DNA from 2 places in the Antiquaquibacter oligotrophicus genome. Region 2 is predicted to be linked to the other one. Evidence: predicted binding sites of a transcription regulator. Region 2 holds the regulator's gene; the other holds the start of a gene.
The links. Region 2 encodes LexA, which represses DNA repair genes until DNA is damaged. Its sites were predicted from a motif close to TCGAACANNTGTTCGA; they were not measured.

Region 1 (3,689 bases), 680 kb from region 2:
TCGCGCTGCCGGGCTCTTGGTCTGGGCGGCTCGAGGGGTGCGTGTCGGGTCGATTGATGCCGGTGGCACTATCGCGTAGCGGTTGCCGTATCGCACGACTGTCCAGTGATTGTTGTGCACGAGCATGTGGTGATGTCGGCACAGCAGAACTCCGTCGGCGATATCCGTTCTGCCGTCTCGCGACCACTCCACGATGTGATGTGCTTCGCACCACGAGGGTGGTCGGTCACACCCCGGCCAAATGCATCCGCCGTCCCTGGCGGCGAGGGCGATTCGTTGTCGTCGATTGAAGAGGCGAAGCTCCCGTCCGAGGTTGATCACCTGACCGTCATCCATGAGGATCGGCACCGCTCCCGACTCGCACACGTGACGCTCGGCGGTGGCGACGCTCAGGGCCTCACTCTCGCCTTCGATGAAAGCCATTCCGGTGTGCTGGTCGAGGTCTGCTTTAGTCACGAGCACCTGCACGGCGGGCTTGCGGGCCCCGATGAAGGTGGAGACGTCGGCCTGAGTTCCGAGTTCGAGGAGCACGAGGAACGTGTCGAGCGCGATCTGCTCGGTCGTGCGTGTGTCGTCGATGAGCGCATCCGCCTGCGCGATCGAGGTGGGGTCGACAAATCGCGGGCCACCGCGCCGCGGGGAGGTGGCGGCGTCGTACACGGCCTTCAGGCGGGCCGTCGACTCCGGGTCGAGGAGCCCGTCGAGCCTCGTCATGCCGTCGGCACGAGGAATCAGGTGCAGGTAGCGCTTCGACCGCAGCAGTTCCTCGCGCTCGGCGACATGCTCAAGGTCGAGCGACGCGCGGAGTTCACGCGCGCGGGCGCCGAGCCTCTCCACCGTCAGCTCTCGCGCCTCGCGCAACAGCTGGTCGGCGGCCGCGGTGAGGGCGACAACGGTGACGCCCGAGCCGGCGGATCCAAGGCCCGTGCGGATCGCGTCTGCCGCGTCGAGCGAGAGGGAACCGGCGGCCACAGCGGATGCGACACCTCGCAGCCACGGGTCGACGGGGGCCGCGGCATCCGTCAGCCCTGTCACGAGGGTGCCCACCCGGATCTGGGTGCGCGCATCTTTTTTGGAGACGCCGGCGACGCGTTGGATGAGGTGTTCCGGTGTGCGGGCGCCGAGCCGTTGCGCGAGGCCGTCGTAGCCCAGGTCGGGGCGGGATCGGTTGGCGATCTCCGCGGAAACGAGCGAGTCCGCAGCATCCAGTCGGCGACGAATCTCGGCGAGCTCGCGCTTGGCGGACAGCAGGCCCGCATCGTTCAGGCCCGCAGGGGAGGGTGGTGTGAACGCGACCGACAGGTCTGCCAGTTCGGCATACGAGGCGGTCGTTGAGGTCATGCATCCATTCTCCCAACCTTCGAACTCATGTTCTAGAGGCGGCGGCCAATCTTGGGAGAAGTTCTCTCCACACCCAACAACGCGGAGAAGACGCTACCGTCGAACCATGACCCCGCAGGAGCTCGAGAACCTCGCGCACCTGCGGCGCGCCCGCGACCTCATCGATCGCGACTACGCCCGCCCGCTCGACGTGCCCATGATGGCCGCGGCGGCCCTCATGTCGCCCGCCCACTTCGCGCGCCAATTCAAACTCGCGTACGGCGAGACCCCCTACGCCTATCTCATGACCCGCCGGATCGAGCGCGCGATGGCTCTTCTCCGCGACGGGACGACTGTCACCGACGCGTGTATGGCGGTCGGCTGTACGAGCCTCGGCTCCTTCAGCAGCAGGTTCACCGAGATCGTGGGGGAGACCCCCAGCGAGTATCGCGCGCGAGACCACGGCGACCTCGACGCGCTCCCGACCTGCATGACCAAGTCCCAGACGCGCCCCCAGCGAATCAGCAACCGACGGAGCAGGATTCGAGAAGCGGTCGGCACCCCGGCGGCGTAACTTCGGTGCATGACCATTTCGCTGCAGTACGTGAATGTAACCGTGACCGATGTCGAAGCATCCATCCCGTTCTATGAGGCGTTGGGTCTCGAGATTGTGTTGGATGTTCCGTACGGCGAGTGGCGCTGGTTGACCTTTGGCAGCCCCGACCAGCCGGGCGTCGGTGTCACCCTGTCGGTGCCGCACGCTGGGCGTTCGCAGGAGAACGGGGATGCCCTGCTGGAGCTGCTCGTCAAAGGTGAGCTGCCGGCTCTCGTGTTTGTGACGGATGACCTGGATGCCACGTTCGAGCGTGTGCGCGCGACCGGCGCCGAGGTGCTGCAGGAGCCGATCGATCAGGGCTACGCGAGGGACTGCGCGTTCCGTGACCCGTCCGGCAACATGGTGCGCATCTCGGCTGGGTGACGGGGGGACGTCGCTCAGCGCCGCCCCGCGCGCTGAGGTTTGCGGCCAGCGCGAGTGTTGAAACCTCAGCGCGCGCGGCAACGTCCAGCGCGAGCTCGCGGTCGGACTACGTCCGCGTGTTGTCGAGCCAGCGCCCAGTCGGCCCGGTGTTCGTACGTTGCGGAGGATGCCACGCAGCAGCGGCCGCAGCATCCGCTCGTTCCACGGCGCGCCATCCTCCGCAACGTAAAAGGGGGAGCGGGACCGCACGTGCCGCGTCGCCGCCGCGACCCGCTCCCGGTGGCCGCCCGCGGTACTTTGCGCAACCCGCGGCAGCTCCCGAGCACCGCGCAATGCGCAAACGACCGCGCAGGCGTCCCCGCGCCCTCGCACCGAGACGGCGCGCTGGCGTCGTGGCGCAGGGATGGGCTGCGCTCCCAGCTCCAGCGGGCACACCTAGAATCGTCTGGTGGCTAAAGCTGACCTGATGGACTACGACAAGGCCCTCGAACTCTTTGAGCCGGTGCTCGGCTTCGAGGTGCACGTCGAGTTGAACACCCAGACGAAGATGTTCTCGGATGCTCCGAACCCTGCGGCCGCGGGCGGCACGCACAGTGAGCAGCCCAACACGATGATCACCCCGGTGGATCTGGGTCTGCCGGGCAGCCTGCCCGTCGTGAATGAGGAGGCGATCAAGTCATCCATTCGCCTGGGCCTCGCCCTCGGCTGCAGCATCGCCCCGTCGAGCCGTTTCGCGCGCAAGAACTACTTCTACCCGGACCTGGCGAAGAACTACCAGATCAGCCAGTACGACGAGCCGATCGCCTTCGAGGGTGAGGTGGAGATTGAGCTGGCGGATGGCCGCATCATCCGGGTGCCGATCGAGCGTGCGCACATGGAGGAGGATGCCGGCAAGCTCACCCACGTGGGTGGTGCAACGGGTCGCATCCAGGGTGCCGAGTATTCGCTGGTCGACTACAACCGCGCGGGTGTTCCGCTCGTGGAGATCGTCACGAAGATGATCGTGGGCGCCGAGTCGGATGCCCCCGAGGTGGGTAAGGCGTATGTGGCGGCGATTCGCGACATCGTGATCGCCCTCGGCATCTCGGAAGCGCGCATGGAGCGCGGCAACCTCCGCTGTGACGCGAACGTGTCGCTGAAGCGCCGCGGCACCGACACGCTCGGTACCCGCACGGAGACGAAGAACGTGAACTCGCTGCGCAGTGTGGAGCGTGCGATCCGGTACGAGATTCAGCGGCAGGCGGCCATCCTGGAGAAGGGTGGCACGATCATTCAGGAGACCCGTCACTGGCACGAGGACACCGGCGTGACCTCGGCCGGTCGCCCGAAGAGTGACGCGGACGATTACCGCTACTTCCCGGAGCCCGACCTCCTCCCCGTCGAGCCGTCG
Region 2 (3,689 bases):
GCACTCCCCGTGCTCGCGTCAACGCCCGTGGAGGCTATAGGGCTAGATCTGGTCAAGGGCTCACTCCCGTCGGGCTTCACCACGGACAAGGTTCTCGTCGGCGGGGTCATCGACGGACACAACGTATGGCGCGGCGACCTCGACAACGCGTTTTCCGCGCTCGAGAGACTGCGGAGTTCAAACCCGAACGTGGCCGTGTCGACATCGACGAGCCTCTTCCACGTGCCACACGACGTTGAGGATGAGCCGTTGCTCGAAGGCTGGTTGAAGAGTTGGCTCGCCTTCGCCGATCAGAAAGTGGCCCAGGTGTCGATCCTGGCCAAGGGTCTCACCGAGGGTCGGAATGCCATTGCGGACGAGTTGCAAGCGGCCACGGATGCCCTCGAAGCCCGTCACGCGGCAGCGGGCGTGCACGACGGCGCCGTGCGCGAGCGCGCTGCATCCCTCACTCCGAGCGACTTCTCGCGCGGCGACTACTCCGCGCGGCTGGCAGCGCAGGAGGAGGCTCTGCATCTCCCCTTCCTGCCGACGACGACGATCGGGTCTTTCCCCCAGACCGGCGACATCCGGAAGGCTCGTGCTGCACTCGTGCGGGGCGAACTCAGCCACGATGACTACGTGGAGGCCATGCGTGCCGAGATCCGTCGAGTCGTCGACCTCCAGGAGGAAATCGGCCTCGATGTCATCGTGCACGGCGAGCCCGAACGCAACGACATGGTTCAGTACTTCGCGGAGAATCTGGACGGTTTCGCGGTGACGCAGAACGGCTGGGTGCAATCTTACGGATCGCGCTGTACGCGCCCGTCGATCCTCTGGGGCGACGTCTCACGTCCTGCGCCCATCACTGTCGAGTGGTCGACGTACACCCAAAGCCTCACATACAAGCCCGTGAAGGGCATGCTCACGGGACCGGTAACGATCCTGGCCTGGTCGTTCGTGCGTGATGACCAACCGCTGCGAGAGACAGCGAACCAGGTGGCCCTCGCCTTGCGCGATGAGATCGCGGACCTCGAAGCGGCGGGCATCGGAATCATTCAGGTCGATGAACCGGCGTTGCGTGAGTTGCTCCCCCTCAAGAAGAAGGATCACGACGACTACCTCGACTGGTCGGTCGGTTCGTTCCGGCTCGCGACGGCCGGCGTAGAGGACCGCACTCAGATCCACACTCACCTGTGTTATTCGGAGTTTGGTGTCGTCATCGACGCCATCAACCGTCTCGATGCCGACGTCACGTCGATCGAAGCGGCTCGCTCGAAGATGGAGGTCGTGCCGGACATCAAGCGCAGCGGATTTGGGCGTGGCATCGGACCCGGGGTCTACGACATCCACTCTCCACGAGTGCCCTCGGTCGAGGAAGTCTCCGAACTCATCGAAATCGCCCTCGGTTCCATTCCGGAGCGCCAGGTGTGGGTGAACCCGGATTGTGGTCTCAAGACGCGCGGCTACGACGAAACCGTCCAGTCACTCGCCAACGTTCTCGAGGCCACACGAGCGGCGCGAGCGAAGGCGACCGTCTAGCGGACCTAGGGGTGTGGCGGTGTTACACCGCGCGTAGGACCGCCACAACCTTGCCGAGCACCTCCGCGTGGTCACCCAGAATGGGTTCGAACGCAGAATTTCGGGGGAGAAGCCAGGTGTGTCCGTCGCGCTGGCGGAACACTTTGACCGTTGCTTCGCTGTCGAGCATGGCCGCGACGATATCGCCGTTAGTGGCGTCACTCTGCTGACGCACGACGACCCAATCGCCGTCGCAAATGGCCGCATCGATCATGGAATCACCGACAACCTTGAGCATGAACAGCTCTCCCTTGCCCACGAGCCTGCGGGGGAGGGGGAAAACCTCATCAATTTGCTCGTCTGCCGTGATGGGAATTCCGGCAGCGATCCTGCCGACGAGGGGCACGAGGGCCGCGTCTCCCACCGACGGGGCACCGCTCTCGACAACCGAACCCGTTTCCAGCTCGGGAAGGTCGATGAGTACTTCCATTGCGCGGGGGCGATTCGGGTCGCGCCGGAGGTAGCCACTCAACTCGAGTTGACCGAGTTGATGGGTGACGCTGGAGAGGGATGCGAGGCCGACAGCGTCGCCGATCTCGCGCATGCTCGGCGGATAACCGCGGGTCGCGACGGATCGCTGAATCACGTCAAGGATGGCCATCTGCTTCTCGCTGAGGCTCTTGCGGCGACGGGTGGCTGGTTTTTCGCCGAACTGTTCAGGCGTTGCGTCGGTCACGGTCCCTCATCTCCGCCCCGCGATGGAATGTCGGTGGCTCACTCGAAACTGTATCCAGAACGGATGCTCGAAACAAACACATCTTCGAGTGTGTCGGGGTTATCGCCGCGAGCAGTTCGAAGATGACCTTGATTTTCTCGTAGATCGAAGTTATGTTCGGTACAGACGTTCTACAGACTTCGTATCCGGTACTCCCGGCCGAGTACCGGATACGAAACCCCGTTCGACCGACTCGGGTTTCAGGATGAGGAGCACACGATGAGCACGATGACTTTTCCCTCGATGACGTATTCGGCCTCGGTCCGCCCCGCCCAGCCGCGCTTGCGCATCACTCGACGGGGTCGTCGTGTCCTGTTCGGGATGCTGGTGACGCCGGTGATTGCTGTTGCTCTCGCGTTCGCAATCAATGGGGGCGGTGCCGTTGCCTCTCTCGAAGGGTCTACCGCCTCCTTCGACGTGGTCACTGTCGAGACCGGGGAGTCGCTGTGGCAGGTCGCAGAATCGGTTGCTCCCACCTCCGACCCACGGGAAGTGATTGACGCGATCGTCCGACTCAACCGTCTCGAGTCTGCCGATGTGTATGCCGGCCAACAGTTGACGATTCCGCTCGAGTACGCGGCCCACTGACCGCACCACGACGGATGAGCGGCTGGTTGGTGCGCCCTAAGCTTGTCCGGTGACATCCCTCGACGAACTCCCGATCAGAGACGACCTCCGAGGCAAGAAGCCCTATGGCGCACCTCAAGACCTGGTCCCCGTGCGTCTCAACGTCAATGAGAACACGCATCCGATCCCCGAAGACGTCGCGACCGACATAGTCCGTTCGCTAGCTCGGGCCGTTTTGGGGGCAAACCGGTACCCCGATCGCGAGTTCACAGAACTGCGAACCGCTCTGGCTGACTATCTCGGCCACGGTGTCACCGCCGAGAACATTTGGGCGGCCAATGGGTCGAACGAGGTCTTACAGCACGTGCTCCAGGCCTTCGGTGGGCCGGGACGCCGTGTGCTCGGTTTCCCTCCCACCTACTCGATGCACTCGATCATCGCGGGAGGAACGGGCACGACGTGGGTCACCGGCGAGCGTGGTCCCGATTACGTCCTGACCGAAGCAGACGTGGTGGGTGCGATTAGACAGACGCGCCCAGATGTGGTGTTCCTGTGCTCACCCAACAACCCGACGGGCACACCCCTCGATATCGACGTGATCGCGGCCGCATACGACGCCACCGACGGCATCGTTCTCGTCGACGAGGCGTACGCGGAGTTCGCAAGCGGCCCGTCCGCCCTCACCCTTCTCGAGGGGCGTCCGCGTCTCTTGGTGAGCCGCACGATGAGCAAGGCGTTCGCATTCGCTGGGATCCGTCTCGGATATTTAGCCGCCGACCCGGCGGTGATCGATGCGTTGAGACTCGTCCGTCTTCCGTATCACCTCTCCGCGCTGACCCAGGCCGCAGCG

Region 1: a site for LexA is predicted at 1,361-1,376, ahead of LH407_RS12345 (HNH endonuclease signature motif containing protein). Genes of this name have one in related genera too.

Annotation. Positions count from the first base shown of each region.
Region 1 is NZ_CP085036.1:2,538,492-2,542,180, forward strand. It holds gene LH407_RS12345 (HNH endonuclease signature motif containing protein) at 1-1,341, opposite strand, end outside; gene LH407_RS12350 (helix-turn-helix transcriptional regulator) at 1,448-1,894, shown strand; gene LH407_RS12355 (VOC family protein) at 1,904-2,299, shown strand; gene gatB (Asp-tRNA(Asn)/Glu-tRNA(Gln) amidotransferase subunit GatB) at 2,748-3,689, shown strand, end outside.
Region 2 is NZ_CP085036.1:320,593-324,281, reverse strand. It holds gene metE (5-methyltetrahydropteroyltriglutamate--homocysteine S-methyltransferase) at 1-1,518, shown strand, start outside; gene lexA (transcriptional repressor LexA) at 1,541-2,233, opposite strand; gene LH407_RS01600 (LysM peptidoglycan-binding domain-containing protein) at 2,492-2,860, shown strand; gene LH407_RS01595 (histidinol-phosphate transaminase) at 2,910-3,689, shown strand, end outside.